Aliamphritea hakodatensis: one gene and its partner. The protein of the gene in region 2 binds, or shares a complex with, the protein of the main gene of each other region. Links are inferred from orthologs where the notes say so. Each region holds a gene or a part of one and is shown on either strand. Other genes may lie near its edges. The genes, in order: uvrB and uvrD.

The links.
Region 1: the proteins of uvrD (region 2) and uvrB are in contact, whole or in part, in a crystal structure (PDB 7EGT), measured with the Thermus thermophilus proteins. The link is inferred for Aliamphritea hakodatensis from one-to-one orthologs. Residues at the interface, in WP_096412145.1 of Thermus thermophilus: His654, Arg656, Phe657, Gln666, Asp668, Glu669, Lys680, Arg681, Leu682, Ser683, Lys685, Tyr686, Ala687; in WP_096411307.1 of Thermus thermophilus: Glu23, Leu25, Arg26, Asp27, Gly28, Glu29, Arg30, Phe31, Arg55, Glu326, Asp327, Phe328, Glu379, Ser382, Gln383, His398, Gly400, Arg401.

Annotation. Positions count from the first base shown.
Region 1 is NZ_AP025281.1:2,975,123-2,984,863, reverse strand. The notes cover bases 3,887-6,812. They hold uvrB (excinuclease ABC subunit UvrB), read left to right. Parts: upstream 3,887-4,304; coding sequence 4,305-6,320; downstream 6,321-6,812. Other genes in these bases: PCI15_RS13765 (response regulator), read left to right, coding at 6,478-6,812; PCI15_RS13775 (pyridoxal phosphate-dependent aminotransferase), read right to left, coding at 3,887-4,069. Outside these bases: PCI15_RS13795 (alpha/beta fold hydrolase), read left to right, coding at 1-127; PCI15_RS13790 (hypothetical protein), read left to right, coding at 54-497; peptidoglycan L,D-endopeptidase MepK, read right to left, coding at 510-1,106; PCI15_RS13780 (L,D-transpeptidase family protein), read right to left, coding at 1,222-2,526; more of PCI15_RS13775, read right to left, coding at 2,888-3,886; more of PCI15_RS13765, read left to right, coding at 6,813-7,098; PCI15_RS13760 (ABC transporter substrate-binding protein), read left to right, coding at 7,140-8,351; PCI15_RS13755 (sensor histidine kinase), read left to right, coding at 8,354-9,741. UniProt on the Escherichia coli protein: The UvrABC repair system catalyzes the recognition and processing of DNA lesions. A damage recognition complex composed of 2 UvrA and 2 UvrB subunits scans DNA for abnormalities.
Region 2 is NZ_AP025281.1:5,066,318-5,076,112, reverse strand. What follows is about bases 3,664-6,643. They hold uvrD (DNA helicase II), read right to left. Parts: upstream 6,275-6,643; coding sequence 4,052-6,274; downstream 3,664-4,051. Other genes in these bases: PCI15_RS23020 (GGDEF domain-containing protein), read right to left, coding at 3,664-3,898. Outside these bases: PCI15_RS23030 (acyl-CoA thioesterase), read left to right, coding at 270-671; PCI15_RS23025 (methyl-accepting chemotaxis protein), read right to left, coding at 738-2,426; more of PCI15_RS23020, read right to left, coding at 2,669-3,663; rnr (ribonuclease R), read right to left, coding at 7,431-9,740. UniProt on the Escherichia coli protein: A helicase with DNA-dependent ATPase activity. Unwinds DNA duplexes with 3'-5' polarity. Translocates on single-stranded DNA with 3'-5' polarity. Initiates unwinding more efficiently from a nicked substrate than double-stranded DNA.

The DNA of each region.
Region 1 (9,741 bases), 2.1 Mb from region 2 along the record:
CGCCCGTCTGGAAGTGCTGACCGGCTGGGGGCATGACTTACCGGACAGCATGCATGACTGGTTTATCAGCCGGCTGGCAGGGTTGCTGCAGGGGAGTGATGCCGGTGTTGCCTGTTCGGCTGGTTAACCGGCTGAAGTCAGCTTTTGCCGTGCTGGTGATTCTTTTAACCGGGGTTTTAATGCTTGGTTCACCGGAAGGTGATGGGTTCCCGCTGGCGGATCTGGTTCTGGCGATCACCGGACTTCTTCTCAGCGGCACCGTTGCGGTATCGGTGAAGGTAGCCTCGCTGCATACCCTGGCGGTCGCGTTGGCCAGAGTGTCGGGCATTCTGTCGGTCTTTGCGCTGATCCTGCTGATCGCCGCCGGTACTCTCGGCGGTGGCTTCAACCTGTCGTCTGAGAACGCCGGTACGGCTGTTTTACTGGTGCTGCTGTCGCTGACAGGATTATCGGCGTTACTCTGGCCACACCGGCAGGGAAGTGCTGCCGGTTCCTGATAGTGTTGGGTTTTACTTGCCCCAGCGGCGTACCCGGCCCACATCCAGGTGAACAAAGTCACTGCGGGTATAGAGGCCAACGCCACCGCCTTTAACCGCCAGTGCCGCTTTGTGGATGTCTTTTACATCAACCCCAGGGATCCGGATATCGATGGCTTTGCCCTGCATGTGCAGGCTCTTCTTAGCGACTTTGCTGCTGTTCTTGCGTAATTTTTCGTTGGTTGCCGGTGAGCGGTAAGCAGAAATTACATGGAAGGGTTTCTGGGTTCCCAGTGCGGTCCGTACGTCGTACAGCAAGTTCAGCAGGTCCGGGTTCATGGTATAGACCTCACCGTTATGATGATCCCGTAAAAGATAGTTCACATCGGACATTTCGGTGGCGACAAACTGATTGTCACTGAAAAAGGTAGTCGACAGGGATTCACCGGTATGCAGGTGTAAAAAATCCAGTTGCTTTTCTGCATGAGAAGCCAGTGGCATACCCTGAGCGGATGCCAGGGGGATTTGCATCTGGTTGATCTGCGAAAAGGCGTTAGGGGCCAGAGACAGGCCGGTGAAACCGCTGAGGGTGCGCAGAAATTTTCTGCGGCTGTGAAACTGTTTAGACATAGTGTGCGTGAGGTACTGAGGGTCAACGAATACTACCAGGGCGGCCGCATTGGCCGCCCTGAATCATGGCTGGGGATTATGCCCGAAAGCGTCTCTGCTGTACATAAAATGATCACTAATTATGTGCTTCAGGTGATGGTGATATGTCTGCCTGCGCGGTCTCCAGTACCGGTTGGGCAGCACTTTTATTTATGATTTCAGCCAGTTGCTGCTGATGTTCCTGAATTTGCCAGCGATCACGTTTATACAGATCTTCGCGAAAATTTAACGTGCCCCGGGGGCCGATCCAGGCCGTCCAGTAGGTGACATGCAAATTGACCGGTTGCTGAAGCGGCAATGTTTCGGTTTGGGAGTGGTCGAGTATGGGGTCCAGAGACACTGTTTCCTGCTCACTCAGTGCCAGCAGAGTGTCAGCCAGTTGCCGTGCTCTGGCCACCCGGATACAGCCGGAACTGAATGCCCGGCGGTGTTCGTCGAACAGCCGCGGTGCAGAGGTGTCATGCAGGTAAATGGCGTACTGGCTACGGGAGACAAACTTAATTCGCCCCAGAGTATTTCCGGCACCGGGTGGCTCCCAGAGGCGCTGAAACTCATCGCCCTGATACATTTTGTTCAGATCTATATTTTCTTCAGGAACCGGGGTGGATGAGTGCCAGCCCGACAGTACCTGCAGGTTTTTCCGTGCCAGATAGCCAGGGTCAGCCTGCCAGCGGGGCAGAATATCTTTGAAGGCAATGCTGCGGGGCACGTTCCAGGAGGGGTTAATTACAAGTGCCTGGATGTGGGTGTCGAAAACCGGGGTTTTACGGGTCTTTCTGCCGACGATGGTTTTCATCTCCAGGAGGAGTTGCTGTTGGTCATATAAACGCAGACGAAATTCCGGAATATTCACCTGAATAAACCGGTTACTGATTTTCTCAGCAAACTGGTTCTGGCGATGAATATTCAGCGCCAGTTGCTGGATACGGTGAGCCGGTGACATGTTCAGCGCTTTGCGGCTTTGCGGGCCAAGAATGCCATCCACTTTAATGCCGTGGCGCTGCTGAAAATGCATGAGAGCCTGTTCCAGATTACCGTCGAAATACTCAAGACTGCCGTCGGTTTCCGGGTCGGTATACGGCGCGGAGAGGTCGCCCAGCAGTAACAGCTGGTGGCGCATAACTGCCAGATCCGGATGGCTGTCTTCCAGTCGTAGCAGCTTGTTGGTTTTCCGCAGGGTAGGCCAGGGCAATGTGCTCAGGGTCTGATAAAAACCGATGGCCTGTTGCAGGTTTTTAAAATCGTAGGGTTTGGTATCCAGAGGTGTAATGACAGGTCGGTTTGCAGAGGCCGTTGCTGATAAGCAGAGCAGCAGGAAGAAGACGAGAGCGTGCAAGGAGAGCTGGGGAAGTGCTGGCTGGCTGATCGTTCGGCAAAACATGACATACTCCTCCCTGGGGGTGAAGCCGGTCAGCGACTGTCGGGGGTAAGGCCTGCAATGCCTGATCGTTATGTTGCTGTCAGTCGTCTGTTATTACGGTGGCTCCCACAGGTTTACTGCATAGTGGCGAGCAGCTGAGATGTTCCCGGGTCTTGCTGCGGTCTTGCTATGTAGCGGCTAAAAACACTTTTCAAATAAAAGCAGGTAAGGGTAAGTACAGTCCGGGTTTGGGTGTTCTTCAAGTTATTTTCTGAGCGGATATGAAAATGAAACGGCTGTTTTGTGGTGTTTTTGTGGTTGAGATATAGCTGACAGGCAATAAAAAACCGGGCAGTTGCCCGGTTTTCTTTTAACGGTAAAATCAGCCCTGCAGGGCTTTCTTGATACGGTTGATTGCGTCGTCCAGTACTTCCATAGATGTAGCGAAAGACAGACGCATGTTGCCCGGCGCACCGAAAGCAGAGCCCGGTACCAGTGCAACACCGGCTTCCTGCAACAGGAATTCAGCCAGCGCGATGTCATCAGCAAAACGGTCATCATTGTCGATGATGGCGTGGAAGCTTGGGAAAGCGTAGAAGGTGCCATCAACATCCAGACAGTCAACGCCTTCGATTTCGTTCAGTTTGTTTACAACGAAGTCACGGCGCGCCTGGAACGCAACCAGCATTTCGTTGACACATTCCAGGCCGCCTTCCAGTGCCGCTTCAGCCGCGACCTGAGAGATAGAGGTTGGGTTAGAAGTGCTCTGGGACTGGATCTTTTTCATCGCACCGATGAGCTTCGCAGGACCTGCTGCGTAACCGATACGCCAGCCTGTCATGGAGTAAGCCTTGGATACACCGTTCAGTACGATGGTACGGTCATACAGTTCAGGACAGGCATTCAGGATGTTCACGAATGGCTTGTCGTCGAACATGATGTGTTCGTACATGTCATCGCTGGCCACCATCACGTGAGGGTGCTTCTTCAGCACTTCACCCAGGGCTTTCAGTTCGTCCAGTTCGTAAGCAACGCCGGTCGGGTTAGACGGGCTGTTCAGCACCAGCAGTTTAGTGCGTTCAGTGATGGCTGCTTCCAGCTGTTCCGGCGTGATCTTGAAGCGGGCAGACTGTTCAGTTGTTACGATAACCGGCTTACCTTCACCCATCAGAACCATATCCGGGTAAGACACCCAGTACGGAGCCGGGATGATGACTTCATCACCTGCGTTCAGCAGGGCCATCGACAGGTTAAAGAAACTCTGCTTACCACCACATGAAACCAGAATCTGGTTAGCTTCGTAATCAAAGCCGTTATCACGTTTTAATTTATTAATAATCGCGGTTTTCAGAGCTGGCGTACCGTCAACAGCGGTGTATTTGGTGAAGCCGTTGTTCAGCGCGGTAATTGCTGCGGTTTTAATGTGTTCCGGGGTATCAAAATCAGGTTCGCCGGCACCCAGGCCGATAATGTTCTGACCCGCTGCACGTAATTCGGCAGCACGGTTGGTTACCGCCAGTGTCGGGGAAGGTTTGATACTGTTTACGCGGTCGGAAAGTTGCATATCCAAGCCCATATCCTCTGAAAATGTGGATTTATTCCACGGTCGATTAACCGCACAATCATACCGGAAACCAATGTGAGTAAGCATCCCCCTGAACCGTAAAAAAGCGACATATTTATGAAATAACGCTTTGTTTTTTAAATTCAGGTAACAGATTCGTTTGTCCCTCTTTCGGCCTGCCGGGTATAATCCCCGATTCTCTTATTTTATGCAGCGATACAAGCGAACTCACATTATGAAGCAACGCTTTCAGGTAAAGTCGAATTTCCAGCCCGCCGGTGATCAGCCGGCGGCGATTGAAGGGCTGGTAACGGGTATCAATGCAGGGTTAACTGCGCAGACTTTACTTGGGGTAACCGGCTCAGGGAAAACCTTTACAGTTGCAAATGTGGTTGCTGAGTTGCAGCGGCCAACCATCGTGCTGGCCCATAACAAGACCCTGGCAGCCCAGCTGTACGGTGAGTTCCGGGAGTTTTTCCCGAACAACTCGGTTGAGTACTTCGTGTCTTACTATGATTACTATCAGCCTGAAGCCTACGTGCCGTCCTCGGATACCTTCATCGAGAAAGATGCGTCCATAAACGACCACATTGAACAGATGCGGCTGTCGGCGACCAAAGCATTGCTGGAGCGCGAAGACGCGATCATTGTTGCCACCGTGTCAGCAATTTACGGTCTGGGTGATCCTAAGTCTTATCTTGGCATGATGTTACATCTGGACCGTGGCGATGAGATTGATCAGCGCTTTGTTCTGCGCCGTTTAGCTGAGCTTCAGTACACCCGCAATGATATTGAACTGCACCGGGGTACCTACCGGGTACGGGGGGATGTGATTGACGTTTTCCCGGCAGAATCTGAAAAAGAAGCGGTGCGCATCGAACTGTTTGATGATGAAGTTGAAAACATCAGCTATTTCGACCCGCTGACTGGCGAGGTGCTGCGCAAAGTGCCCCGGGCAACGATTTATCCGAAATCCCACTATGTTACCCCCCGGGAAATACTGGTGGCCGCGGTCGATAAAATTAAAGTAGAGCTGCAAGAACGCCTGAAACAATTGCGCGATCACGACAAGCTGGTGGAAGCGCAACGCCTTGAACAGCGGACCCTCTATGATATGGAAATGATCATGGAGCTGGGCTACTGCTCAGGTATTGAAAACTATTCCCGTTATCTGTCCGGCCGTGACCCGGGTGCTGCACCGCCGACCCTGTTCGATTATCTGCCGGATGATGCGCTGGTGGTGATCGATGAATCCCATGTGACCGTGCCGCAGTTAGGCGCGATGTATAAGGGTGACCGGTCCCGCAAAGAGACACTGGTGGAATATGGCTTCCGCTTGCCGTCTGCGCTGGATAACCGGCCAATGCGGTTCGAGGAATGGGAGTCGATTTCTCCCCAGATGATTTTTGTTTCCGCAACTCCGGGTAAATATGAAGCAGCTAATGCCGGTCAGGTAGTAGAGCAGGTGGTACGCCCCACCGGGCTGCTGGACCCGCTGGTGGAAGTACGACCGGCACAAACCCAGGTCGATAACCTGTTAGGTGAAATCAATAAGGTCGCTGCCAATAAAGAACGGGTAATCGTCACGGTGCTGACCAAGCGGATGGCGGAAGATCTGACCGAGTATCTGGATGAACACGGGGTTCGGGTTCGTTATCTTCATTCCGATATTGATACCGTGGAGCGGGTGGAAATTATCCGTGACCTGCGGATTGGTGAGTTCGATGTACTGGTGGGGATTAACCTGTTACGTGAAGGCATTGATATGCCGGAAGTAGGCTTGGTGGCGATTCTGGATGCGGATAAAGAAGGCTTCCTGCGTTCGGAAACGTCAATGATTCAGACCATCGGCCGGGCAGCCCGTAATATCAATGGCCGGGCGATTCTGTATGCGGACCGGGTAACCGGCTCCATGCAGCGGGCGATGGATGAAACCGAACGTCGCCGTGAAAAGCAGATGGAGCATAACGAGAAGCACGGCATTGTGCCCAAAGGCATCAAAAAGTCGGTGGCTGACATTATGGAAGGGGCTTCGTCTATTCCGGGCCGTAAGAGCAGCAAGGCGGCGAAGAAGGTGGCTGAAGCCACTGCAGAATACAATGTTGATCCGGCACAGCTGAGCGGGCCGGAACTGGCGAAAGCCATGAGCAAGCTTGAAGACCAGATGTATGAAGCGGCGAAAAACCTTGAGTTTGAGAAAGCCGCACATTTCCGGGATCAGCTGGAAAAGCTCAAACACAGCGGTTTGTAATAGCGTTCTTCAGGAAAACCCGGCACATGCCGGGTTTTTTGTGCCTGCTGTTTGCCCCCAACACTCCGCTGTCGGCTGTGTCCTGAATGTCTGATTTGTCCGATAAGTCGCATTTGTCTGAAAAGTGTCTATGATAGAGAAGAGTTAAGGAGCCTCTATGCAGACATTTACCAGCGGCCAGATCGCGACTCTGTGCAACGTAAACCCCCGAACGGTGCTGCGCTGGATCACCAGCGGCAAGCTCAAAGCGTTCCGTTTACCCGGGGGAAATCACCGTGTACCTGAAGATGATTTTCTGGCCTTTCTGAACGACAACGGGCTGCCGGTACCGGCTGAGCTACAGCACACAGCCAGTCCGGACGGTGAGTCTTCCATCGCAGAAACGGTGGTTCACAGTGCCCCTAAAGTGTTGATTGTTGATGATGAAAAGGATGTCCGCCGGGCCATTAACCGGGTATTACGGCCGTTACGCTGGGAAGTACATGAAGCGGCTGACGGATTTCAGGCAGGCAGTCTGATGCTGCAGGAAAGGCCGGATCTGGTGTTGCTGGACCTGAGTATGCCGGGGCTGGATGGCTACGAAGTGATTCGCTATATACGGGGCAACCGGCAAATCTGTGACTGCAGGATTCTGGTGATTTCTGCACTGCCGTCGGCGGCGCTGAAAAAGGCGCTGGATTGCGGTGCCGATGAAGTGCTGGCCAAACCGTTCGACAACCGGAGGCTGCGTGAACTGGCGCAACATCTGGTGATGAATTCAAACCGTAAGGAAGCATAAGCGCCTGAATACGTTCGCCTTCTGAATAGGGAGTAACCGATATGCAGCTACGTCTGATCATTTTTCTGATGGTGTGTGTGCTGGCCTGGCCGGTGTTTGCCCGGGATAAGCTGATGCGGCTGTATATTGATGCAGATAACAGCATTTCGCGGCAGGCAACAGAATCGATTTACCGGGGCATGTATACCGCACTGAAGGAACGTGATTTTCAGATAGAAGGATACCGGTTTGAAATTGTTATCCGTGATCACCGGGGCAACTCTTCCCGAAGTAAGGCGAACCTGGAAGCCTTCCTGAAGGATGACCGTGGCTTGCTGATATTCAGCGGTTTGCATTCGCCACCGCTGCTGGCCAATCAGTCATTCATCAACCGGCAAAAAATTCTTCTGCTTGATCCATGGGCAGCCGCGGCCCCTATTACCCGCAGTAAAGAGGCGGAAAACTGGATTTACAGGTTGTCGGTTGATGACAGTAAGGCCGGTGAATTTATCACGGCCCAGGCGGTCGACAGGGAAGGCTTCAGCAGGCCCTATCTGTTACTTGAGAATACTGGCTGGGGCCGCTCAAACGAAAATAATATGCTCAGTGCGCTGGCGGAAAGAGGGCTGGAGGTAGCCGGCGTTAGCTGGTTTAACTGGTCGCTGGGACAATACAATGCCAGAAGTATCCTGCGTCAGGCCAGAGACTCCGGCGCTGATGTGATTTTTCTGGTCGCCAATGCGCCTGAAGGGAAGGTGCTGCTGCAGGCGATGGCGGACGATCCTTCCCTGAGACTGCCTGTACGCAGCCACTGGGGGATTACCGGTGGGGATTTCGCCTTGGATGTGTCCGCTGAAATCCGCCGGCAGACAGACCTTAAATTTATCCAGACCCGTTTTTCATTTCTGGAACTGCCCCGTACGCCGCTGGCTGAACAGGTGTTACAACAAGCCCGTGACAATTTTTCCGATGTGATCAGCGCCAGTGATATTAAGGCCCCGGCTGGGTTTATTCATGCCTATGATCTGACCAGACTGATGATTGCCGCGATTGAGCAGGCAGGCCTGAGTGGAGATGTAGTGGCAGACCGGGCGGGTATCCGTGCGGCACTTAACCGGCTGCAGCAGCCAGTTGAAGGGCTGATTAAAACCTACCGGCAGCCCTTTTCTGTATTCACCCCGCAACAGCCGGATGCCCATGAGGCGCTCGGCCCTCAGGATTTGCGTATGGCCCGTTATAACGGGCAGGGGAATATTATTCTGGAGTCTGAATAAATATGTCTGTCCGGCAAGCGCCTGAGCGCAAAACACGTAAACCCAGTATTGCCAGAGGGGTTGCCCGCCTGACTGCCCTGAGTATTGCTGTCATGGGGGTTCTGGTAGTCGTCCTGGTCGGTCTGCGGATTAACGGTGTCATGCAGGAATTGCGGCAGGAGCATCTGCGCCATGAAAGTCAGACGCTGGTGGCAGAGTTCGAGCGCTTTCTTGCTAACCAGTTAATTGTTCTGCGGGATCATGCCGCTTTTCCGGTGATGCGTCAGGGGGTATTGCAGCCTGAGCAGATGCGTGGCTACGTCAGTGATTTTATGCAAAATCTGTCGGTGATCGGCCGCCGTTATAAAGAAACCCTGGTGGATTTTCAGGGCCTGACGGTCTATTCAACCCGGCCGGAGCTGGAAGCGGATTACAGCCATGCCCCATGGATGCAGAAGGTGATCAGTGGTGAAGTATCTGAACTGATTATGCTGCATGCCATCCGGGGAGAATATTACTGGTGCATTGTTATTCCGGTGGAATATCAGGGGTTTGCAGAAGGGGCACTGATTACAGAAATTCCCCTGAGTGCAATGAGCAATGATTATCAGCTTAATGAACGTCTCAGCGATATGTATATTCGCCTGCTGCAGGGCGATCAGGAAGTTGCGCATTATGGCCAGCCACAACCTGACGGGGCGGTGTATCTGGCTGACTGGCCGTCGCAGAATCTGCGTTTTGAGTTTCAGGCAGATGATACCGCATTGCATAATCAGCGCTGGGAAATTCTCTTGCAACTGGTACTGCTGGTGGCATCGGTGGCCATTGTGATGGTGTTGCTGGCTTATCGCTGGGGACAACGGGCGATTGCCCGCCCGATCCTGTATCTGCAGCAGGAAATACGCCGTCTGAGTATCCGTAAAAACAAGGACCCGATTGATGAAGCCAGTGCCTGGCGGGAAGTTCAGGATGTGGCCCGGGGGTTTAACCGGATGTTACGGCGGATCGACCAGCGGGAACAGCAGCTAAAACAGTCAAACCAGGACCTTGCCCGGATGAACCGGCAGCTGCAGCAAAGTCAGGATCAGTTAGTGCATGCAGAAAAAATGGCCAGCCTCGGTACGCTGGCAGCGGGGGTTGCCCATGAAATCAATAATCCTATCGGCTATGTAAAGAGTAATCTGGGAACCCTTGAGGGTTATCTGGCTTCTGTGTTGCACTATCAGCAATTCATTGACCGGCACAGTGATACATGGCTTGAAGCTTTCCCTGAACAGCGTCAGCAGCTGGCAGAACTGAGGCAAAGCGCTGACATTGACTATGTACTGGAAGATGCACCTCAGCTGATCTGTGAGTCCAGGGCCGGGGTTGAAAGGGTGGCGGATATCGTGACTAACCTGAAGAGCTTCGC
Region 2 (9,795 bases):
ATGATGCGAACTATAGAGCGGCTGTGTGACACTAATATGACAGGCAGTCATCTTTTTTTTCAGTAAAAAAATGTATGAAAAATCCCCTGTGTGTAGCAAGCTGGCCCACAGGGTATATGCTTAACAGTAAGAATGTTTGGTATCAGCGCCCCGGATTGTCGTGTATTACCCGTGGGGGATAATTAATCGCCCGGGTGACTGGACGCGGCAGGCTTGGTTGGTAGAATAGCGACCAGAATAACATCAATTTTTGAGTGCGGATTTAGTTCATGATTACAGCAGAAGACCAGGTGCTTAAGCCTGAAGGCGAATTAAGCCTTCGCTGTCCGGCAGATGCCACTGCAACCAACATGTTCGGTGATATCTATGGCGGATGGGTGGCTTCTAAAGCCGTTCTGGCATCAGAGATTCGTGCCGCTGAGGTGGCTGAAGGACGTATGGCGACGGTTTCCATTGGCGCGATGTCTTTTATGGCGCCGGTATTACAGGGGACTGTTCTGGGGTTCTACACCCAGGTACTTGAACAGGGTACCAGCTCACTGCGCATAAAAGTGGAAGTGTGGGGCGTGTCTCCGGATACCCGTGAAATGCGCAAGGTTAGCGAGACTGAGTGTGTACAGGTGGCGATTGATGGCCACGGCCATATCCGGGCACTGGACTTCGGTCGCTGAGTACAGCGTTATACATAAAAAAGGGCTTCATAAAGAAGCCCTTTTTTTATGCCTGCAGATAACCGGTCAGGTTTTCAGCTGGTTCACAAAGCTGTGCAGTTCGATCAGTTCTTCAGTGATTTCCTGGCTGGCTTTAGTGGTTGCCCGGGCACCTTCAGTGGTTTCGTAAGAGCTTTCAGAAATGACATGCAGATTCTGGTTCACTTCCTGAACCACGGTTGTCTGTTCATCGGTTGCCGTTGCGATCTGAGTATTCAGTGCGGCAATATCCAGCACGGCGCTGGTGGCCTCATCCAGCGAGCTGGCGGTTTCAGATGCTTTGGTCAGGCAGATATCAGCATTTTCCTGGCCCGTCTGCATGGTCGCAACTGCACTGGCCACTTCCTGTTGCAGGCGTTCCAGCAGAGACTGAATATCCTGCGTAGAGGTTTGGGTACGCTGTGCCAGCGCCCTTACTTCGTCGGCAACAACCGCAAAGCCCCGGCCTGACTCACCGGCCCGCGCGGCTTCAATGGCAGCGTTAAGTGCCAGCAGGTTAGTCTGTTCGGCGATTCCCCGGATGCTGCCGAGTACTTCGCCAATGCGGTCGGTTTCAGTGGCCAGAGACTGAATGTCTGTGGCAGCCGTTGCAACGTTGTCACTCAGACGCTGAATAATGGTCTGGCTTTCCTGTGCGACATGCATACCGGCGGCAACTTTTTCTTTAACGATTTCACCCAGCTCAGCGGCACGGTTAGTACTGCCGGATACTTCCTGAATAGAGGCGGCCATTTCTTCTACCGCAGTGGCTACCAGTTCGGTTTGCTGCTGTTGGCTTTCGATGCTGCTCCGGGCATTGGCCATCACTTCAATGGTGGCACGGGAATGCTCGCACAGCTCATTAGAGGTATCGGAAATTGTGATAACCATGCCGCGTAACTTCGCCATCAGCTTGTTGAATGCGGCGGCTGCTTCACCGGTTTCAGTGTTGCGCACGGGTAATTCAATGCTCAGGTCTGCATCGGCTTCTGACAGCGCACGAAGGCGATCACGCATATTGATGATTGGGGAGACAATCGAGCGGCTGATCAATACAGAGATAACCACGGCAATCACGATACTGGCGATAAAAATAGCTGTGATCAGTTTCTGACCAACAATTTCGTCATGCTCGGCCTGAAGCGCTGCATTGAGCGTGAATTGCTGTACATCTTCCAGCATTGCAATCAGTGCATGGTCGATCTTCTCTTCCAGTGCAATGATACTCTCAGCTTTGCTGAAAGCGGCTACGGCATCACCGTTAGATACTTCCTTGAGTATTTTCTTGGCGGCCTTGTCATACTGAAGATGTTCAGCATCGACTTTTTTCAGGGCTGCCAGCAGAGTGGTGAACTTCTGCCGGGCTTTTTCAGAATGGGTGTTCTGAATGGCGTTTTCAATCATGTGTTCGAGTTCAACAAACTCTTTCTCGGCTTTATTAGCCAGTTTGCTGAATGTGCTCACAGATTTCTGCAGTTCGGCTTTCTGATCGATTCCGCTGGCCATGGCCAGGCCCTGCGCCAGTGACCGCTCGAACATGATTGCCTGCTCAAGCTGATACTCAGTAATGTGGGTAAGCCCGTTGGTAATCGGGATGTCTTCTTCGGCGATATCGATCAGTTCGATACCGATTTTCTGCATTTGTGTCAGGGCGACACCGCCCAATATCAGTAACAGCAGTAACTGTATACCGGCAAACAGATAAATTCGTGATGAAATACGTAGGGAGGAAAACACGAATATACTCCTCAAATTATTCGGCTGGGGGAACTTGTTTGAAACAGCCAGACCACCTTACACCGTGGTTTCTGAAGAAAGAAACCCACGTGCAGGGAAAACCCCGGTATTTTCGGTGGAAAACACTTGTTTTAAAAATTACTTAAACAGTGGGTGGGTTTTTACCGTATGGGAAATCTATGTTTTGTTTAAAAATTAAAACGATTTTTAAATGTACATAAAATGGGGATTACAGTGCGTTTTTAATGATGAAAGGCGTAGTCAACCCCAGCATTAGCACTGTGCATAAGGAAGCTTTGCCTACGGATTTTGCACTTAACGTAAGCTGAACGGTTGTTCAGTATCAGTGGCTGCTGTTGCAAATTTTGTTTCAGGCAGCGGATAAAGTGGCTTTCATCCAGGCGTTCCGGGTTGGCAGGAATCACTGCAAAACAGTTGTTATCCAGCCTGGCCAGAATATCTTCAGCCATCAGAAACTGATGAATGCGCTGGGCAGCTTTTGCCTGTATTACATCAGAATCGTCCCTGTAGTGTAGGACGTTTTCTGCGGGTTGCTCTTTGATTTCAATCAATAAAAGGTGCAGTTGCAGATCAGGCTCCTGCTGGTGGCGGTTGTTGAGAAAGTCTTTGATGAAGCGGGCGTTGTGGGTGCCGGTGACCGGGTCCAGATATTTCAGTGCTCTCAGGCGATGAATAATTTTTTGCTGATATGCAGGGTTGTTGAGTATTTGAATGTCAGGCTGACGTACGCTTTTAAACTCACAGTGGTGTGACGGATTCAGTGTATTGGCGCGGCGGTCGATGCTGAGTAACAGCTGGCGGGCCTGGCTGTTGAGTATTCTGAAACCGCTGCGCAGCAGGTTCTGGCTGATCAGGATGGCGATCAGTAGCATAAACAGGGTGCTGGCCAGCACGATCTGTTCCGGGGATCTGGCCGGTAACGGGTAGTCAGCCCAGTAGGTTGCAAGCTGGACATTGATGATCCATATCGTCATGACCGCAATGACCACCGGCAGCGTAATGACACCATAGCGTAGCCAGAAATGTAACGCCTGAAGCTGCCGTGGCTTAAGTTGTTTGTGTTGTTGCCGGAGCAGGCAGCTGACGGCGTTATAAATGCCCAGAAAACCAAAACCGATGATCACTTTTTCGGCGCTGCCGGGTGGAAAGTCAAACGTCAGGGCATTAAATGTAGCAATGGCGCAGCCGAGCATGGTCCAGATAAGTATCTGAATACAGAAAGACGTTGCAGGAGATGTCTCTGCGGTATCAGGGGCTGTGCGGTTTTGGGCTGACTGAATACAGAGGGCGGTCAGTATCACGGAAGTAGCATAGAGGCTCAGCAGAGTATGGGCAGGCATTCCGGCCAAAAAGGGGCATACCAGTATGCTGTAGATGCACAGCAGGACCGACCAGTGGAAGCCGGCCAGTATGGTGGTTGGATATGCATATTCACGGAATATTAAGGCCATGTTCCCTTTGCCGTCATTCAGTTTCAGTACATATATTTTTGCCTGATTAACCACAGAAAAGAAAGGGGTTAAGGCAAAAAAACTACGACTAATGGCTGATAAGGGAAAATGTGTATAAAACAGCCGGCAGATGTGCCGGCTGTCAGGGGCTGATCAGAGAGGTTGCAGATTGGCGTAACCGACAACCAGCCATTTTGTGCCTTCGTAGTCGAAGTTAATCTGGACCCGGGCTTTTGGCCCCTGGCCTTCATAATTAACGACCACGCCGTCACCGAAGATCGGATGGGAAACCCGCTGGCCAAGTACGATGGACGGTACATCCTGACCGGCCTGTGCCTGCGCATATGAGGGTTGCTGCGGTGCCCGCTGAGCTGTCACCGGGCGGCGAATGCTGGCATTCAGGCGCACTTCCTGCAGATGTTCTTCCGGGATCTCGCGGATGAAACGGGACGGGCGGTTAAAGGTTTCGTTGCCGTGCAAGCGGCGGGATTCCGCGTATGTCAGATACAGCTGCTGCATGGCCCGGGTAATGCCGACGTAGCAAAGCCGGCGTTCTTCTTCCAGGCGGCCGGGTTCTTCAATTGACATATTGTGCGGGAACAGGCCTTCTTCCATACCTGCCAGAAACACCAGCGGAAACTCCAGGCCCTTTGCGGAGTGAAGGGTCATCAGCTGTACGCTGTCCTGATGTTCATCAGCCTGGGTATCACCGGCATCCAGAGCGGCCTGGTCAAGGAAGGCAGATAACGGCGTGGCGTTAACGTTTTCTTCTTTATCAGGTTCCCAGGTGGAAAGGTACTGACGCGCTGCGCTGACCAGTTCTTCAAGGTTTTCGACCCGCGCCTGTCCTTTCTCACCCTTTTCTTTCAGGTGATGCTCAATCAGACCGGAATACTGCACTACGTGTTCTGTCTGTTCGTTCAGTTCGGCATGCTGGGTGTTCTGGTCAAGGTCGTTGATCAGATCAATAAAGGCCTGCAGGGCGTTGGCAGCCCGGGCAGAGAGTTTATTAAGTTCCACCACTTCATTGGCAGCACGCCACATGGAGACGCCTTCTGTCCGGGCGTGCAGACGGACTTCTTCAATGGTTTTGCCGCCAATACCCCGTGTAGGCACGTTAATGACCCGCTCCATGGCGGTGTCATCTTCACGGTTGCCCAGCAGGCGCATGTAGGCAAGGGCGTTTTTGATTTCGAGCCGGTCATAGAAACGCTGGCCCCCGTAGATACGGTATGGCATACCAGCACGGATCAGAGCTTCCTCAAGCACCCGTGACTGGGCATTGGAGCGGTACAGAATGGCTGATTCATTGCGCAGGTTGCCGTCCCGCACCCAGCTTTCAATCTGATCGACGATGAAGCGTGACTCGTCCTGCTCATTGAAGGCGGCGTAAACGGAGATGGGTTCGCCATCGGTGCCCTCGGTCCACAGTTCTTTACCCAGACGTCCCTGGTTATTGACGATAACGGCGTTGGCAGCGCTGAGGATATTCCGGGTGGAACGGTAGTTCTGTTCCAGACGCACTACGGTCGTGTCGTTGTAGTCGTCTTTAAAGCGCTGGATATTCTCGATTTTAGCGCCACGCCAGCCGTAAATGGATTGGTCGTCATCGCCGACGGCCATCAGTTTTTCCGGCTGGGGCTGGCGCGGGTCCATTTCGCTGCACAGCAGTTTCAGCCAGGCATACTGGATGGTGTTGGTGTCCTGAAATTCGTCCACCAGAATATAGCGGAAGCGGTCCTGATAGTGCTTCAGCAGGGAAGGGTTGCGGTCACGCAGTAATTCCAGTGACCGCAGGATCAGTTCACCAAAGTCCACCATGCCGCCACGTTCACAGGCTTCTTCATAGGCGCTGTACATGGTGACCATCATCTGCGCATAGGGATCACCGCCGGGGTCAATATGGGCGGCGCGCAGGCCATCATCTTTCTGAGCGTTGATGTACCACTGGAACTGCTTGGCCGGCCAGCGGCTGTCATCCAGATTCATTTCTTTGCTGAGCCGTTTGACCAGGCGTAACTGATCGTCAGAGTCCATGATCTGGAAGTTTTCAGTCAGGCCCGCATCGCGCCAGTGTGCCCGCAGAATCCGGTGCGCCAGTCCGTGGAAGGTGCCTACCCACATACCACTGGGGTTCAGGCCCATCAGTTCTTCGATCCGGCCGCGCATTTCTTTGGCTGCTTTGTTGGTAAAGGTCACCGCCATAATCGAATAGGGTGACAGGCCTTCTGTCTGAATCAGCCAGGCGATCCGGTGAACCAGTACCCGGGTTTTGCCTGAGCCTGCACCGGCCAGAACCAGCAGGTTACCAAGTGGCGCGGAAACTGCGTCGCGCTGCGCTTCGTTGAGTGAGTCAAGCAGGTGAGATACGTCCATAAGTGCCCGGGTCTGTGCTGATGCAGAATTTGCTGTATAAATAATCAGTAGCGGATTATAGCAGACCCATGAACGGGTGCGAGTGTTATCTGAACAGCCGGTACAAAAGAAAGGCAGAAAGAAAAAAAGCATTCAATCGTCACTGAATGCTTTCTTGAAATGTAGTCTGTCCGGCTTTGCCTCCTTTACCTGCCTTACAGATTTCCGGCCGTTGGCCAGTGCTATTCCCTTTGCTTAAAAGTGCGTCCCTGAATCCCGGTGGTTCATCATGAGCCTTGCGGGGTGGTCGGTGCTCCTGCTGACCCTGTGCTGCTTATCCCTGCAGCCTGATCTTCCCTGTTTAACGGTAACGTCCTGTTTGCCGTGAACACGTCCCTGGTTCATTAAGGCTGCTTCCTGCAACCGCTGGCCTCCATGGCCTCTTTTCTGCCTGAGCTGATGACCGGAATGTCCTTTACTCCGGCCGGATCTGTCATTGAGTGGCGCTTTCCGTGTGCCTGACAGATCACGGTGTTCCCTTCAGCAGGTGATCATCCTGTTCGCCTGACTGTTTCGGGCTCCGAGCTTCCTGCTCATGTAAACAACTCTTATTTAAATAACAGTGTTTGTTTGATTTCTGCATCCTGCAGTTGTCGGCTTCCTTAGCCTTTTGTCTGCTCTGGCAGATATTTCCGGAGTGTCCTTTACTCCGGCTGATCTGTCTTAACCGGTGCTGTCCCTGCACCAGACAGGTCTTTGTGCTTCCTTTCAGTGGGTAATCGTCCTGATCACCGGGGCATCCTGCCCTTGTTATTTAATTATTGAGATTTGCGTGTCAGAAGATATAGGAATAATTCCTAAAAGGTTTTTTTGTTTGAATTTTCTGGCGTTTAAATTTTGTTGGATGGGTAAAAAATTGATGCAGATCAATGTTTCAGACGGGCGCGTCATGTATTTAGAAATGACGGTTTTATTCATTTTTTGTTCATTTTTGCAGCGCCGGGCGTTTGACCACCGGGGAGATAAGCAATACGTTTATGTGCTGCTAAAGGGGGGCAGTTGTCAGTGAGGGATGAGTCGGAGAGAGGGCCGTTAAGCGTTTTTGCCGGGCTGGCGCGCAGGGTTTCAGACGTGCCGCCCCGGCGTCGGGGGGCACTCTTGAGTAACAGGCGTTCTGTTACCGTTTTCTGCTCTTCCTGCGACGGGGTTCAGCGCGCATATCGGTTATCTGGAACTCGATTTTTTTCTGCTCCATATCCACACGGGCTACGGTGACCTGAACAGTGTCGCCAATTGAATAGTGGTTGTGATTCCGTTCACCTGTCAGGCGTTGCCTGGTCTCGTCAAAATGATAAAAATCGGTGTTGAGTGTACTGATATGTACCAGGCCTTCGATTTTTATATCATCCAGTTCGATGAATAAGCCAAACGCTGTCACCGTGGTAACCGTGCCGGTAAAGGCCGTACCGGTAGTGTCTTTCATGTAGTCACATTTAAGCCAGGCATCGACGTCCCAGCTGGCTTTGTCTGCCCGGCGGGATTGTTGTGAGCAGTTCGCTGCCAGCGTGTGCATGCTTTCTTTGCTGTACGGATAGCTGACTGACGGGTCCAGTGGCTCAGCACTTTTTACCCGGTGAACAGGATCACTGCCGATGCCGGTTAGCCGCTTCAGGGCCCGGCGCATTGTGCCGCCGCTTTCCTGCCGGCGGATCACTGAGCGGATTGCCCGGTGTACCAGCAGATCAGGATAGCGACGGATCGGTGAAGTGAAGTGCGCATAAGCCGGGTAAGCTAAGCCGAAATGACCGTTGTTGTCGGCGCTGTATTCTGCCTGGCTGAGTGACCGTAACATCATCGACTGAACGGCGCCGGCATCCGGGCGCGCTTCAAGGCTGCTGAGCAGGTGGTCATAGTGAGCCGGGGTTGGTTTGTTGCCGCCGGCCAGTGTCAGGCCTTTATCCGTGAGGAAGCTTCTTAAATTTTTAAGCTTCTTCTCCTGCGGACCGTGATGGTTGCGGTAAAGGGCGGGCAGCTGTGTTTTTTCCAGAAAGCGTGCGGTGGCAACGTTTGCACATAACATACATTCTTCGATCAGTTTGTGGGCGTCGTTGCGCCGGACCGGAAGAATCTGGTCTACCTTGCGATCAGTGTTGAACCGGAATGTTACTTCCTGGGTGTCAAAGTCGATTGCGCCACGTGTATCCCGTGCCTGCTTCAGGGCGCCGTAGAGTTGGTGTAGCGCCTGTATATGGGGTAACAGCGCAGCGTGTTTGTCACGCATACGCCGGCCCAGCCCTGATGCCGGTGCGGTTAACAGGGCGTTGACCTGGTTATAGGTCAGCCTTGCGTGGGAGTGAATGATCGCTTCTGAAAACTGATAGCCGGTCATCACGCCCCGGGCGCTGATATTCATTTCACACGCCAGTACCAGACGGTCGGCGTTCGGATTCAGGGAGCACAGCCCGTTGGACAGTGCTTCTGGCAGCATCGGAACGACATGGCCCGGGAAGTACACAGAGGTGCCACGCTTTCCGGCTTCCTGATCCAGGACGCTGTCCGGGGTGACATAGTGTGAGACATCCGCAATGGCAACCCAGAGTTTCCAGCTGCCACCGGACTGTGATTCGCAATAAACCGCGTCGTCAAAATCTCTGGCATCTTCGCCATCGATCGTTACAAAGGGCAGAGCCCTCAGGTCGGCGCGATGCTGTTTGTCGGCTTCCGCCACGGTATCGCCCAGTGATCGTGCCGCCTGCAAAACGGCTTCCGGCCATTCAAAAGGAATGTCGTGCTCGCGAATTGCAATTTCGATTTCCATTCCCGGCGCCATCGCATCACCCAGTACTTCAGTCACCCTGCCATATGCGTTGTACTGATTGCAGGGGTAATCGGTAATAGTGACAACCACGTACTGGCCTGTTTTAGCGCCCAGCAGCTGGTTTTCGTCGATATCAATTTCGTGGGCGATACGGCCGTTTTCAGGCCTGATGAAGTAACCGCCGTTTTCCATTTTCAGTTGTCCGACGACCCGGGAGGTATTGCGTTCAGTGACCTTAACCAGAGACGCTTTTTGTCGCCCGCGGTGGTCTGTGCCTGTGATGCGAACCTGTGCCAGGTCCCCGTCGAACAGTTTCAGCATATCCTGCTTGCTCAGCAGCAGGTCATCACCCTCAGTGTCTGTTGCCAGAAAGCCGAAGCCTTCGCGGTGTCCGATCACCCGGCCGGTAATCAGATCTTCATCCCTTAACGGGCTGTAACCTTTACGGTGGTGATAGCTAACCTGACCATCACGTTCCATTGCCCGTAAGCGGCGGCGCAGTGCTTCATGTTCTTCCTTTGCGGATAAACTGAGCAGGGCTGCCAGTTGCTTTCGGTCAAGCGGAGCACCGTGTTGTGTAAGTGTGCCGAGAATAAAATCCCGGTCAGGAATAGGGTGACTGTACTTCTGACTGTCGGTTGGGGAAATTGCAGTGTTTGAATTGGCCATGATCAAAATGTCTCTCAGGATATATAGCCAAAAGTAATGCAATTTTAAGTTGGAA